DNA from 2 places in the Candidatus Palauibacter scopulicola genome. Region 2 is predicted to be linked to the other one. Evidence: riboswitches for the same ligand, from Rfam matches in the RefSeq annotation. Region 2 holds a riboswitch; the other holds the start of a gene.

Region 1 (7,312 bases), on a different contig from region 2:
AGTCGGCCAGGCTGACGTTCGCGCCCGAGGAGCGGTCCATCTGCTGGCGGAGGTGCGGCACCCGCAGCAACTCGCGACGTCCGTCCCCCGGCGCCCCATCCCCCGTCTCCCCTTCCCCCGGCGCGAAGAGGACGATGTCGTCCCCGCGCGCGTTCGCCGGATACAGCCCCGCGATCGCGCGCGCCGTCAGAGATTCGTCCCGGACGATCTCGTCGAGCAGCCGGCGGGCATCGTCGTACAGCGACCGGGCCGCCGGCCCCCGCTCCGGATGGTCGAGCAACCGCGGGAAGCGCCCCTTCATCTCCCAGGTCCGGAAGAAGGGCGTCCAGTCGATGTAGCCGACCAGTTCCTCCAGCGGGAACGGGTCGAAAACATGCACGCCGGGTTCCCGCGGCGACGGCGCCGCCACGGCCGCATCGAGCGGGAGCCGGTTCGCGCGGGCCCGCTCCAGCGTGGCGAGCGGGCGCCTACCTCCCCGGTACTCCTCGCGCACGCGCCGGTACTCGGCGCGCGTCCGCTCCACGAAGTCCGCCCCGCCGTCGTCGCCCAGGAGCTTCCCCACGACCCCGACCGCCCGCGAGGCGTCGAGCACGTGCACGGTCGCCCCCGAGTACCGTTCCTCGATCATGACCGCCGTGTGCTTCCGCGATGTCGTCGCGCCTCCGATGAGGAGAGGCACCTCGAACTCCTGCCGTTCCATCTCGCTCGCCACCCGCACCATCTCGTCCAATGACGGCGTGATGAGGCCGCTGAGCCCGATCGCGTCCGCGCCGTGGGCCCGGGCCTCCGCAAGGATGCGGTCCGGGGGGACCATGACGCCGAGATCCACCGTGTCGTAGCCGTTACACTGCAGCACGACGCCGACGATGTTCTTCCCGATGTCGTGCACGTCTCCCTTCACGGTCGCGAGGAGGATGGTTCCCTTCCCCGCCGCCCTGCCCGCCTTGCCCGCCTTGCCCGCCTTCTCCGCTTCGAGGTGGGGGACGAGGAAGGCGACGGCCCGCTTCATCACGCGCGCCGACTTCACGACCTGCGGCAGGAACATGCGCCCGCTCCCGAACAGGTCGCCGACGCGGTTCATCCCCGCCATGAGCGGCCCCTCGATGACCTGAAGCGCCTTGCCGTACATGAGGCGGGCCTCCTCGGCGTCCTCCTCGATGTGCTCGACGATCCCTTCCACGAGCGCGTGCTCGAGCCGCGCTTCCACCCCCTCCGAGCGCCAGGCATCGTCCACCCGCGTCTCGATCCCCTCGTCCCGGATCCGGCCGGCGAGGTCCGTGAGCCGCTCCGTGGCGTCGGGCCGGCGGGCGAGCAGGACATCCTCCACCGCTTCGAGCAGTTCCGGGTCGATGTCGTCGTAGAGCGGGAGCCGCCCCGCGTTCACGATCCCCATGTCGAGTCCGGCCGCGATCGCGTGGTAGAGGAAGGCCGTGTGCATCGCCTCCCGCACCGCGTCGTTTCCCCGGTAGGAGAAGGAGATGTTGCTGATCCCGCCGCTCGTCATCGCGCCGGGGAGTTCGCGCTTGATCCGGCGGACGGCCTCGATGAAGGCGACCCCGTACTCGTCGTGTTCCGCGATGCCCGTCCCCACCGCGAAGACGTTGGGATCGAAGATGATCTCCCCGGGCCGGAAGCCGGCGCCGAGCAGGAGGCGGTAGGCGCGGGCACAGATCTCCAGCTTGCGGTCCACCGTGTCCGCCTGCCCCCGCTCGTCAAAGGCCATGACGATGACACCGGCCCCGTAGCGGCGGATGAGCGCCGCCTGCGCGAGAAACGCCTCCTCCCCCTCCTTGAGCGAGATCGAGTTCACCACCGCCCTTCCCTGCGTGCACTTCAGCCCCGCCTCGATGACCTCCCAGCGCGAGGAGTCGATGACGGTCGGGACGCGGGCGATGTCGGGTTCCGCCGCGACGAGGTTGAGGAAACGGGTCATGGCGGCCTCGGAGTCCAGGAGGCCCTCGTCCATGTTCACGTCGAGAAGCTGCGCCCCGTTGACGACCTGGTCGCGCGCGACCTCGACCGCCTCGTCGAAGTCGTCCTCCCGGATCAGCCGCCTGAAGCGCGCCGAGCCGGTGACGTTGGTGCGCTCGCCGACGTTGACGAACAGCGTGTCGGGCCGGATCGCGATCGGCTCCAGACCCGAGAACCGGGGCAGCGGCTCGATCGCGGGAACCTGTCGCGGGGGCACCCCCTCCATGCGCTCCGCGATGGCCCGGATGTGTGCCGGCTCCGTCCCGCAGCAGCCGCCGACGAGGTTGAGGAGCCCGCGGTCCGCGAAGTCCCCGAGCAGGTCGGCCATGTGGGCGGGCGTGTCGTCGTAGCCCCCGAACTCGTTCGGGAGGCCGGCGTTGGGGTGGCAGCCCACGGGGACGTCGGCCGCGGCGGAGAGTTCCGCCACGTAGGGCTCGAGTTCCTCGGCGCCGAGCGCGCAGTTCAGGCCGACGAAGAGGGGGTCCGCATGACGGATCGAGAGCCAGAACGCCTCCACGGTCTGGCCCGACAGGGTCCGGCCGGAGAGATCGGTGATCGTGCCGGAGACGGCGATCGGCAGCGGCTCGCCGAGATCCGCCTCGAGTTCGAGAATGCCGAAGATCGCCGCCTTCGCGTTGAGCGTGTCGAAGATGGTCTCGACGAGCAGCACGTCGGCGCCCCCCTCGACGAGTCCCTCCGCCTGCTGTCGATAGGCGCGCGCGAGTTCGTCGAAGGTGACCGCGCGGAAGGCAGGGTTCTCGACGTCCGGCGACAGGGAGGCGGTCCGATTGGTCGGCCCCATGCTCCCGAGCACGAAGCGGGGCCGCGAGGGATCCGCCCGCGTCGCCTCGTCGGCTTCCTGCCGGGCGATCCGCGCCGCGGCGGCGTTGATGTCGTGGATGAGGTGGGCGTTGCCGGCCTCGTGGGAGATGCCGTAGTCCGCCTGGGAGATGGCCTGGGCGTTGAAGGTGTTCGTGGTGACGAAGTCGGCCCCCGCCTCCAGGTAGCCGCGGTAGAGGGACGCGACATCGCCGGGACGGGTGAGGCTCAGCACATCGTGGTTCCCGAACAGAGGCTGGGGATGATCCGCGAGCGGACCCGCGCGATAGGCCGCCTCGTCGAGGCCCAGCCGCTGGATCATCGTTCCCGCGCCGCCATCCATCAGGAGGATGCGCCGCTCGAGCGCCTCCCGAATCCGTGCGACGCGTTTTCTTCGCGCTTCGGACACGACGTTCCCCTCAAAAAAAGACCCCGGTCGCCAAGAATCGCGCCCGGGGCGTGGCTCTTTAGCGATTGTTTTACGTGGTTGCAATCCGCCTCAAATCACCACGTCCGGTACGCTCCGGCAGGCCAAAACTAGCGCGCGCGCCCTGAATCGGAAACTTTGAACGCCGGAGTAACAGTCCGTGGCAGCGTTTCGCCGCGGGCCGTTAAACAGGGTGGCGGCGGGATGTGTTTGGGGTGATATGAAATACATACATGAAGCGGGCCGCGCGGCGTTCGCCCTCGCGGCTCTTGCGATAAGCGGGATGGGGTGGGGGTTGTCCGGGCAGCAGGAGGGGCTCTCGCCGCCCGACGGGCCCGAGGCGACGGTCTTCCGGGGCGGCGTGGCGCCGGCGGCCGTGGACGCGGTGCGCCGAGAGGGCGCGCTCTCGATCGACGGCCGGCTCGACGATCCGGCATGGCAGCCGGCCCCCGTCATCACGGACTTCGTCCAGGGGATCCCCGTGGAGGGCGCGGAACCGTCCGAGCCGACGGAGGTTCGGGTCGTGTTCGACGACGCGGCGATCTACGTCGCGGCGCGCATGTACGAGAGCGACCCGGGCCGGATCCGGGCGCGCCTCACCCGCCGGGATGAACGCGGTTCGTTCGATTCGTTCAAGCTCTCGCTCGATCCGAACCGCGACGGGCTGACCGGCTACGAGTTCGAGGTCAGCGCCGCGGGGGCCGAGACGGACCGGTACCTGTTCGGCGACACCCAGGAAGACACGAACTGGGACGCGATCTGGGACTCCGCCGTGCAGATCGACGACCGGGGGTGGACGGTGGAAATGCGGATCCCGCTCTCCCAGATCCGCTACGAAGCCCGCCCCGGCTTGCAGACCTGGGGGATCAACTTCGAGCGCCGGCGTCTCGAGACGAATGAGACGGTCTACTTCGCCCTGCAGTCGCGCACGGCCCGCGGGCGGGTGAGCCAGTTCGGCACCATCGACGGGCTGCAACTCCCGCGGTCGAGCCGCAGGTTCGAGGTCCGGCCCTTCGCCGTATCGCAGTACCACACCGCCCCCGCGACGCCGGGCAACCCGCTGTTCGACGGCACCGAGATGGAGCCGCGCGGCGGCCTCGACATGAGCATGGGGATCGGCTCCGCCTTCAGCCTCGACGCGACCATCTACCCCGACTTCGGGCAGGTGGAGGTGGATCCGGAAGTCATCAACCTCACGGCCTTCGAGACCTTCTTCCCGGAGAAGCGCCCGTTCTTCGTGCGCGACGCGCAGATCTTCACCTTCGCCGGCTCGCGCGGCGGGCGGTTCGGCGGCGGCAAGGCGCTCTTCTTCAGCCGGCGGATCGGGCGGGAGCCGCGGGGATCGGGCCCCTACGACGCCGACTTTCACGATGAGCCGACCCAGACCTCGATCCTGGGGGCGGCGAAGCTGACCGGGCGCACGCGCGGCGGGCTCTCCGTCGGGGCGCTGGCCGCGGTGACCGGGCAGGAAAAGGGCAACGCGTACTTTGCGGAGGGCGACTACGTGACGCCGTTCGTGGCGGAACCGCAGGCCGAGCACGCCGTGCTGCGCCTCCAGCAGGACTTCCGCGGCGGCGCGAGCAAAATCGGCGTCATCGGTACCGGGCTCAAGCGCGAACTGCCAACCGACGGCACGTTCGATTATCTCCCCTCGGAGGCGTTCAGCTTCGGCGTCGACTTCGAGCACCAGTGGGGCGGAAGCCGCAGCCGGGATTTCCGTTTCTGGGGCTTTTACTCGAGCAGCCTGGTTCGGGGTTCGAATGCCGCCCTGCTCCGCCTTCAGCAGAACCCGAACCACTATTATCAGCGTCCCGACGCCCCCCACCTCGCGATCGACTCCACGGCCACGTCCATGTTCGGCAGCGACTGGCGGGTGCAGTTGGAGCGGGAAAGCGAACACTGGACGTGGGGCGCCTGGGCGGGCCAGCAGACCCCCGGCTTCGAGATCAACGACTTCGGGTTCCTGACCAGCGGCGAGCGGCTGGACGTGGGCGGGCGCATCAGCTACCGGAACATCAGGCCCGGCAACCTGTTCCGTAACTACAACATCAGCCTCTTCTCCTTCCACAACTTCCGTCATTCGCTCCTGGACGGGAACCTCAGGGACCGCTCGAACTGGGCGCGCGCCTACGATGCGGGCAGCGCGTGGTTCAGCGGACGGTTCACCTTCCTCAACAACTGGGGCTTCAACCTCAACTTCTCGTATTCGCCGGAGACCCAGTCCGACACGCAGACGCGTGGCGGTCCGCTGATGACCGAGCCCGCCGAGTTCGGCGTCCGGCTGGACGCGAACACGGACCGGAGCCGGTCCTTTCACGTGTCGCCGAACTTCTCCTACCGCGTGGCGGACCAGGGGCGCGGCCACGACATGAGCACCGGCCTGAACATCTCCTACCGGCCGCTGCCGAACTGGCGCGTGTCGGTGAACCCGAACTACAACGACCGGCGGGACGGCGCCCAGTACGTGACCCGGACGACCACCCTGAGCTATGAGCCGACGTACGGCACGCGGTATCTGTTCGGGGATCTCCACCGCCGGGGTTTCTCGATGGAGACGCGCCTCAACGTGTCGTTCACGCCCGACCTCAGCCTGCAACTCTATGCGCAGCCGCTGCTGACGTCGGGCGACTACCTCGACTATCGGCAGCTTGCCGCCGCCGGCACCTTCGACTTTCTCCACCATGATGAGGGGCGGGTCTACCGCTTCAACGGCATCGCCACGGGCTGCACCGGAGGGACGACCTGTGCGCGCGATGGCGTGCGCCATTTCGACTTCGACGGCGATGGCGAACTGGACTACGCGACCAGGGACCGCGACTTCAACATCCGCTCCCTGCGCGGCAACGCGGTCTTCCGGTGGGAGTATCGCCCGGGCTCGCAGCTCTATCTCGTGTGGCAGCACGCGCGCCGGGAGAGCGTGCCGTTCGGCACTTTCGACCTGAATCGTGATCTGGAGGGGCTGTTCTTCGCGCCGGCGGAGAACGTCTTCATCGTCAAGGTGAGCCACTACCTCTCGATCTGACCGGACTCCTCCCGATCTGACCGGTCGCGCCCGGCCCGGATTCTGGCGCGACCGGTGTCGCAACGGCTAACGTCCCGGCTCCCCCGCCCGCGCAGACGAACGCGGAGACGAACGCCTTGCCGACAAGCCCGCTGAACCTGGTCGAAGTGACGCTTCGGGAGATCGAACTCCCGCTCCGGGAGCGGTTCATCATCTCATCCGGATGGGTCGAGAACCGCCGGATCCTCCTCCTCGAACTCCGTGATGAGAGCGGCGCCACGGCCTGGTCGGAGTGCGTGTGCGGGGAGGAGCCGAACTACTCTCCCGAGACCGTGGACACCGCGCGGCTGGCGTTGCGGCGCTGGCTCCTGCCACGGGTGCTGGGCCGGGAGATCGAGGGCCCGGAGGCCGTGAGGCCCCTGCTGGATGAGGGCGTTCAGGGTCACCCCATGGCCAAGGCCGCGATCGAGATGGGCATCTGGGGCCTGAGCGCCGAGGTGGCGGGCGTCTCCCTGTCCGCACTCGTCGGAGGGACGCGCGACCGGGTGGCGACGGGCATCTCGCTCGGCCTCCAGCCTTCGCCCGCCGCGCTCGTCGAGAAGGCGCGGCAGGCGGTCGAGCAGGGATACGGCAAGGTCAAGCTCAAGATCAGCCCGGAGAAGGACATCGAGTACGTCGGGGCGGTGCGCGATGCGCTGGGGCCCGAACGGGCGCTGGCGGTCGACGCGAACGCGGCCTACACGCTGGACGACGCGGACCGCCTGGCGGAACTCGACGCGTTCGGCCTGATCATGATCGAGCAGCCGCTGGCGGCCGGCGACCTCGTGCGCCACGCCCGGCTCCAGGAGCGGCTCACCACGCCCGTCTGCCTCGACGAGTCGATCGTGGACCCGGCGTCGTGCGAGGACATGCTGGCGCTCGGCAGCGGGCGGATCGTGAACATCAAGCCGGGGCGGGTCGGCGGGTTCCGGAACTCCCGCGAGATCCACGACATCTCGGCGCGGGCCGGCGTGCCGGTCTGGTGCGGGGGGATGCTCGAGAGCGGGATCGGGCGGGCCTACAACGTCGCGCTGGCCTCGATGCCGAACTTCCGG
Region 2 (7,312 bases):
GTCGCCATAAGAGGTGGAGCGTCCGTCAGCCCGCCTTGGGGAAGCGTGAGTTCCTGCGGCCCCAGCTGTTCCGCTGACGAGCGGCCGACGCGGGTCGGATGGGTCGCCGGGGTCGGCATCGAAATGCCGGTGGCGAGTGCCTGGACCCTCCGACTCGAAGGCCTCTACAACGATTTCGGCGAGACCGTCCACCAGGCGGAGAACCGGCTCGGCGTCAACGCCGGCGTCTGCGGGCCGGCCGGGCTCCCAAGCCCATGCCGCTACGGCTTCGACCAGCGGCTCGCTCTGCGACGCCTCGTCCTCGTGCGCCATCTCGACCGCTGATCGCTCTGCGGCCCCGAGGCCGTCGCCCGACCCGCCGACGCGTCAGCCGCTGATTTCGTGTGCCTCGCCGGCGCCCCGCGGCAGGCGGATCCGCTCCACCAGCCGCTGCGCCTCGGCCGGGGGCGCGGGCGTGAAGCGGGACACGACGGTCGCCACCGCGAAGTTCACCGCCATTCCCAGGGCCCCGATCCCCTCGGGTGAGATCCCGAACCACCAGTTTTCCGCCACGTTCGCGGCCGGGTTCACGAACTTGAAGTAGACGATGTAGGCCGCCGTGAGCGTGATGCCGCACAGCATGCCCGCGATCGCCCCCTCGCGGTTGAGCCGCTTCGAGAAGATGCCGAGGATGATGACGGGGAAGAAGGACGATGCCGCGAGCCCGAACGCGAACGCGACGACCTCCGCCACGAAGCCCGGCGGATTGATCCCCAGATACCCGGCCACGAGGACGGCCGCCCCGGCGCTGAACCGCGCCGCGAGGAGTTCGCCCCGCTCGCTGATGTCCGGACGCCAGTTGCGCTTGAGCAGGTCGTGGCTGATCGCCGCCGAGAGCACGAGCAGGAGTCCGGCCGCCGTCGAGAGCGCCGCCGCCAGCCCGCCCGCCGCCACGAGTCCCACCACCCAGTTCGGCAGCCGCGCGATCTCCGGGTTCGCGAGCACCATGATGTCGCGGTCGATCGTGAGTTCGTTCTGCACGGGCGCCCCCGCCGCGTCCACCGCGTCCGCCCCCACGTACTGGATGAGTCCGTCCCCGTTGTGGTCCTCGTACGAGATCAACCCCGTCGTCTCCCACTTCGTGAACCACTCCGGCATCTCCGCGTACGGCTGGTCCGTCACCGTGTTGAGCAGGTTCGTCCGCGCGAACACCGCCACCGCCGGCGCCGCCGTGTACAGGAGCGCGATGAACACGAGCGCCCAGCCCACGCTGATCCGCGCGTCCCGCACCTTCGGCACCGTGTAGAAGCGGATGATGACGTGCGGCAGCCCCGCCGTCCCCACCATGAGCGCGGCCGTGATCGCGAGCACGTCGAGCGTCGATTTCGTCCCGTCCGTGTAGGCGGTGAAGCCCAGTTCCTGGTGCAGTCCGTTCAGGCGGTCGAGCAGGAACGTCCCCGTCTCCTGGTCCGCCGCGCCGAGCCCGATCTGCGGAATCGGGATTCCCGTGACCATCATCGAGAGGAAGATCGCGGGCACCATGTACGCGAAGATCAGCACGCAGTACTGCGCCACCTGCGTGTAGGTGATCCCCTTCATCCCGCCGAGCACCGCGTAGAAGAAGACGATCCCCATCCCGATGATCACGCCCCAGACGATGTCGATCTCCAGGAAGCGGCTGAACACGATCCCCACGCCGCGCATCTGGCCCGCGACGTAGGTGAACGAGACGAAGATCGCGCAGATCACGGCCACGACCCGCGCCGTCTGGGAGTAGTAGCGCTCTCCCACGAAGTCGGGGACGGTGAACGCGCCGAACTTCCGCAGATACGGTGCGAGAAGCAGCGCCAGGAGCACGTAGCCCCCCGTCCAGCCCATGAGGTAGACCGAGCCATCGTAGCCGAGGAAGGAGATGATCCCGGCCATCGAGATGAAGGAGGCGGCCGACATCCAGTCCGCCGCGGTCGCCATCCCGTTGGCGAGGGGATGGACCCCCTTGCCCGCCACGTAGAACTCGCTCGTGGAATGGGCCCGCGACCAGATCGCGATGCCGATATAGAGCGCGAACGAAAGCCCGACGAGCGTCGCCGTCCACTGGAGGACCGTCATGCCGCGCCCTCCTCTCCGGCTACGTCGTCACGCTCATCCACGTCGAACGCGCGGTCGAGCCGGTTCATGAGGACGACGTAGACGAAGATGAGGACGACGAAGACGTAGATCGCGCCCTGCTGCGCGAACCAGAACCCGAGCGGGAAGCCGGTCCCCGGAATCCGGATCGTGTCGAGCGCGCCGGCAAACACGATCCCGGCGCCGTAGGACACCAGCGCCCAGATCGCGAGGAGCGTCCCCACATAGCGGAGGTTGCGGCGCCAGTACGCCAGATGGTCGCGGCTTGACGGTTCGTTCATGTGACTCCCGGCGGGTTGTCGGCGCGTCCCAAGTCACGTTCACGACAGCCGGTAGAGCCGGCCGTCCGCCCCGGCGCCGCAGCGACCAAGTGTATCACGGCGACCGAGGGCCGATCCAGACTGCCCCCCGGATTGACCCGCCGGCCGGCCCTCCGCGGACGTGTGGATCCGCCGAGGGCCGGTGGCGGGCTTGCTGCGGAGCGCTATGCGGCGGCCGGCCGGGCCGACGACGCCACGGCCAGCGCGCGGTCGAGGTCCTCGATGATGTCCTCGATGTGCTCGATGCCCACGGAGAGCCGGATCGTCTCCGGGCGCACCCCCACGCTGAGCTGCTCTTCCTCGGTGAGCTGCCGGTGCGTCGTGGACGCCGGGTGGCACGCCAGCGACTTCGCATCCCCGATGTTCACGAGCCGCTTGAACAGCTCGAGCGCGTCGTAGAACTTCACGCCCGCCTCGAAGCCGCCCTTCACCCCGAACGTCAGGATCCCCGACGCCCGGCCGCCGAGGTACTTCAGCGCCAGCTCGTGGTAGGGGTCGCCCGGCAGACCGGCGTAGCTCACCCACTCCACCGCCGGGTGGTCGTTCAGGTGCTGCGCCACGGCCAGCGCGTTCTCGGAGTGGCGCTCGATGCGGAGGTTCAGCGTCTGGATCCCCTGGATGATCTGGAACGCGTTGAAGGGCGAGATCGCCGATCCTGTGTTCCGCAGCGGCACCGTGCGCGCCCGCCCGATGTAGGCGGCCGGCCCGAGCGCCTCCGTGTAGACGACCCCGTGGTAGCTCGGCTCCGGCGTGGTGAACTGCGGATAGCGGCTCGCGTGCTCCGTCCAGTCGAACTTCCCGGAGTCGACGATGGCGCCACCGAGCGAGTTGCCGTGGCCGCCGATGTACTTCGTCAGCGAGTGCACCACGATGTCGAACCCGTGCTCGATCGGCTTGAGGAGCGCGGGCGTGGCGACCGTGTTGTCCACGATGGTGGCGACGCCGTGGGCGTGCGCCACGTCGGCCACCGCCGCAAGGTCCACGATGTTGCCCGCCGGGTTGCCGATGCTTTCGACGAACACCGCCTTCGTGCGGTCATCGATCAGCCTGGCCAGATCGTCCGGGCCGTCGCCTTCGGCGAAGCGCACCTCGATCCCCTGCTGCGGCAGCATGTGGGCGAAGAGCGTGTAGGTGCCGCCGTACAACTGGGGCACCGAGACGATGTTGTCCCCCGCGGCGGCGAGGTTGAGGACCGAATAGTTGACGGCCGCGCTGCCGGAGGACAGCGCCAGCGCCGCCAGCCCGCGCTCGAGCTGGGCAATCCGCTCCTCCAGCACGGCCTGCGTGGGGTTCATGATGCGGGAGTAGATGTTGCCCTCGACCTCGAGGTTGAAGAGGTCCGCGCCGTGTTGCGCGTCATCGAACTCGTACGCCACGGTCTGGTACAGCGGCACCGCGACCGCGTGCGTGGTGGGCTCGGACTCGTATCCGAGGTGAATCGCTACAGTTTCGTCTCTCATTGGTCTCAACCCTTTCGTGAGATCGATTGCGACTGAATCAGGCCCGAACGCCGGGCCGTGAACTTCCGTGTACCTGGCCGATTCCTGCCGGTGCGGCACGCGGATCGGAGTGCCTCGCGCGCCAGCGGGCCTCTCGCGCGAGACACAACTCGGCATTGAGCAAACAGGCGCCGGCGGCGCCCCGGATGCCGTTGTGGGCGACCACGGTTATCGCGAGGTCGTGGGGCGGCGCGGCGCGGATTCTGCCCACGCTCGCCGCCATCCCGCCGGCCGCGCCGATGTCCAGGCGCGGCTGCGGACGGTCGGGTTCCGACCGGACGATGAGCGGTTGTTCGGGAAGCGAAGGCAGGTCCGGCAGAGATGGCGGGGCTCTGAACTCGCCGAGCACCCGTGCGGCGTCTCCGGGACTCGCGGGGGATGCGAGTTTCAGAAAGACGTTCGCGGTATGGCCGTCGAGCACCGGCACGCGGTTGACGCTCGCCGCCACGGGAATATCCGTCCCCAGGATCTTGTTGAGTTCCGGCTCGATCTTCTCCTCTTCACCGGGAATCCAGGGGATGGCGTTCCCCTCGATCTGAACGGAACCGACGCCCTCGAGGCCGGCGCCTGACACCGCCTGCAGGGTCACGACCGTGGCGGCCTCGATCCCGAAGGCCTCCTGCAAAGGCGCCAGGGCGAGCGCCAGCCCCGCCACCACGCAGTTCGGGTTGGCGACGAGGCGACCTCCCCCTTCCGACCAGGGCTGTCTCGCGGCGAGGGCCAGCGCCTGCGGGTTGACCTCCGGCACCAGCAGCGGCACGTCGTCCCTCAGCCGGTGAGCCGAGGCGTTCGTGCTCACGATGTGTCCGGCTTCCGCGAGCGCCGGCTCGAGTTCGCGCGCCACGCCCGAGGGAAGCGCGGAGAGCACGATGCGGTACTCCGGCGGTTCCGTGGCGACGCGGAGCGGCAGGTCGGCGGCCTCCGCGGGAGGATCTCCGCCCAGGCTCCAGCGGACCGCGTCGCCGTACCTGTCGCCCGCGCGCCTCCCGGACGCCGCGACGGAGGCGAGCCGCAGGGAGGGGTGCCCGTCCAGCATCCGGACGAGCCGCTGCCCGACGATCCCGGTCGCGCCCAGCACGGCCACCGGCAGGCGTTCATTCGACGGCTGGGTTACGCGCATCGGGCGCGCTCCTCCCCGCCGCGGACGGTGTCGGGCGGCGGGTCGCTCCTGCCGACCCAGGTGCCCGTCCCGCCGGGAGCCGCCACCCTGAAGGCGACCCGGTGGCGCTCCGCGAAGCTCAGCGCCCGGTCCTGGACGACTCCGGCGCCGGTTCGCCGGGCCTCGCTCCACGATGTCCGGCGGATCGGCTTGACGTGCGGGAACCGTTTCGGGTCGGCCGGGAAGATCCCATCCACATCCTTCACGAGACGGACCTCCGCCGCGCCGAGCGCGTGGGCCAGGAAAAGCGCCGTAAGGTCGGAGCCTCCTCGCCCGAGCAGCGACGTGATGCCCGTGGCGTCCACGCCCACGAATCCGGGCAGGACGATCACGTCGTGCGTGGCCAAGGCTGTCTCGATCGCCCGAGCGTCCACGTCCACCGGCTCGGCGGCCCCGAGCGGTCCCCGCGTGCGGATCGGCAGGCGCGAGAACGACATTCCCACCGCGCGCACGCGCCCCGTCACCAGGGCGAGGTGCAGCAGCGCGACGGACGCTTCCTCTCCGGTCGCCAGGAGCGACCCGATGAGATCGTCCGGGAGCGAAGGCGCAACTTCCCGTGCCGCGGAAAGAAGATCGTCGGTGGTGTCCCCCATGGCGGACACGACGGCCACGACCTTCGCGCCCCCGGCGACATCGGCCCGGATCTCCTCGACCGCCAAGCGATATGCGGCCGGACGCGCCAGCACGGACGAACCGAACTTGAGTACGTGAACGCGGCGAACTTCGCGCAATGAAACGCCTCCCCCCGAGTCTCGGTGCACACTCAGCGGACTCCGGAGAAGCGACGCCCTGGGAACTGCAGCTGCCGTGCAAGAAGCGCGGCGGGCGACTCATCTACCAACGGATTACATCCGTCGCAGGAGTTGGCACATCAGTGGAAGAGCCACCTTCCACAGGTTGCCCCGGTGTCGTCGGGCCTGTCCCTCGACCGGTCTCGATGAGCGTTGAGGCGCGGAGGCTACAGGGTCGTGGGCAGCGCGTCAAGTTTTGCGAGAGAAACCGGCGAGAAGCGGCCGCGCGCGTTTGTTGACGCGTGTGGCCGAAGCCGGCAGGTTCGGCCGCTACTCATCGAGACCGGCTGAGGGACGGGCCCTTTGAAGCCGGGGCAACCGGGGCACGCGCGGTCACGCGCATGCCCAGCGGTGCCAACTCCTGCGGATCCCCGAACACGGGTCCGAGAGATGAGCGTCGGACTCCCCACGGGTCGGTCGGCTGCTCCGGAGTTGGCGTCGCGAACCACAGACGCGAGCCAGGACGGAGGAACCGATTGAACGCCGTACTGCCGGAAGGCCGGAGGGGGACCGTCGCGATGCCGGCGGAGTGGAGCCCGGAACTGGAGGCCGGGATCGACGCCCGCTTCCGAGTGCGCTACGAACTCGCCGGACCCGAGGGCGCCCCGCTGCTCGTCGCGATGGGCGGGATCTCCGCCGACCGTCACGTCTGCGCCAACGCCCTGGATCCCGCGCCCGGCTGGTGGAGGAAGCTGGCGGGCCCGGGCCTCGCCATCGATACGAACCGCTGGCGGCTGCTCGCGGTCGACTTCCTCGGATCTCCGGGAACGTTCGAGTCCAGGGAGACGTTCGAGCCCACAGGGTCCTCCGACCCTTCCATGGGCTCCTCACCGGATCGGATTCATCTCACGCCCGCAGACCAGGCGGACGCCGTCACCGTCGCGCTGCGCCACCTCGGCGTCGAACGCGCCCACCGCATGCTGGGCGCCTCGATTGAACGCCGTACTGCCGGAAGGCCGGAGGGGGACCGTCGCGATGCCGGCGGAGTGGAGCCCGGAACTGGAGGCCGGGATCGACGCCCGCTTCCGAGTGCGCTACGAACTCGCCGGACCCGAGGGCGCCCCGCTGCTCGTCGCGATGGGCGGGATCTCCGCCGACCGTCACGTCTGCGCCAACGCCCTGGATCCCGCGCCCGGCTGGTGGAGGAAGCTGGCGGGCCCGGGCCTCGCCATCGATACGAACCGCTGGCGGCTGCTCGCGGTCGACTTCCTCGGATCTCCGGGAACGTTCGAGTCCAGGGAGACGTTCGAGCCCACAGGGTCCTCCGACCCTTCCATGGGCTCCTCACCGGATCGGATTCATCTCACGCCCGCAGACCAGGCGGACGCCGTCACCGTCGCGCTGCGCCACCTCGGCGTCGAACGCGCCCACCGCATGCTGGGCGCCTCGTACGGCGGCATGGTCGCGCTGGCGATGGGGATCCGCCATCCCGCCCAT

What was found. Region 2 has a riboswitch for S-adenosylmethionine ahead of RN743_RS08595 (hypothetical protein). Riboswitches for the same ligand answer to the same signal wherever they lie in the genome.
Region 1: linked by a shared signal. The riboswitch ahead of metH (methionine synthase) and the one ahead of RN743_RS08595 (hypothetical protein) in region 2 are both predicted to bind S-adenosylmethionine.

Annotation. Positions count from the first base shown of each region.
Region 1 is NZ_CANPWG010000041.1:2,323-9,634, forward strand. Features, by position in the region: gene metH (methionine synthase) at 1-3,199, opposite strand, end outside; SAM riboswitch at 3,238-3,311, opposite strand; gene RN743_RS08075 (DUF5916 domain-containing protein) at 3,438-6,239, shown strand; gene menC (o-succinylbenzoate synthase) at 6,356-7,312, shown strand, end outside.
Region 2 is NZ_CANPWG010000046.1:23,534-30,845, forward strand. Features, by position in the region: gene RN743_RS08565 (helix-turn-helix domain-containing protein) at 1-10, shown strand, start outside; gene RN743_RS08570 (hypothetical protein) at 130-324, shown strand; gene RN743_RS08575 (sodium:solute symporter family protein) at 367-2,088, opposite strand; gene RN743_RS08580 (DUF4212 domain-containing protein) at 2,085-2,387, opposite strand; gene RN743_RS08585 (O-acetylhomoserine aminocarboxypropyltransferase/cysteine synthase family protein) at 2,591-3,886, opposite strand; gene asd (aspartate-semialdehyde dehydrogenase) at 3,924-5,045, opposite strand; gene RN743_RS08595 (hypothetical protein) at 5,036-5,815, opposite strand; SAM riboswitch class I at 5,912-6,028, opposite strand; SAM riboswitch class I at 6,147-6,272, shown strand; gene RN743_RS08600 (alpha/beta fold hydrolase) at 6,809-7,312, shown strand, end outside.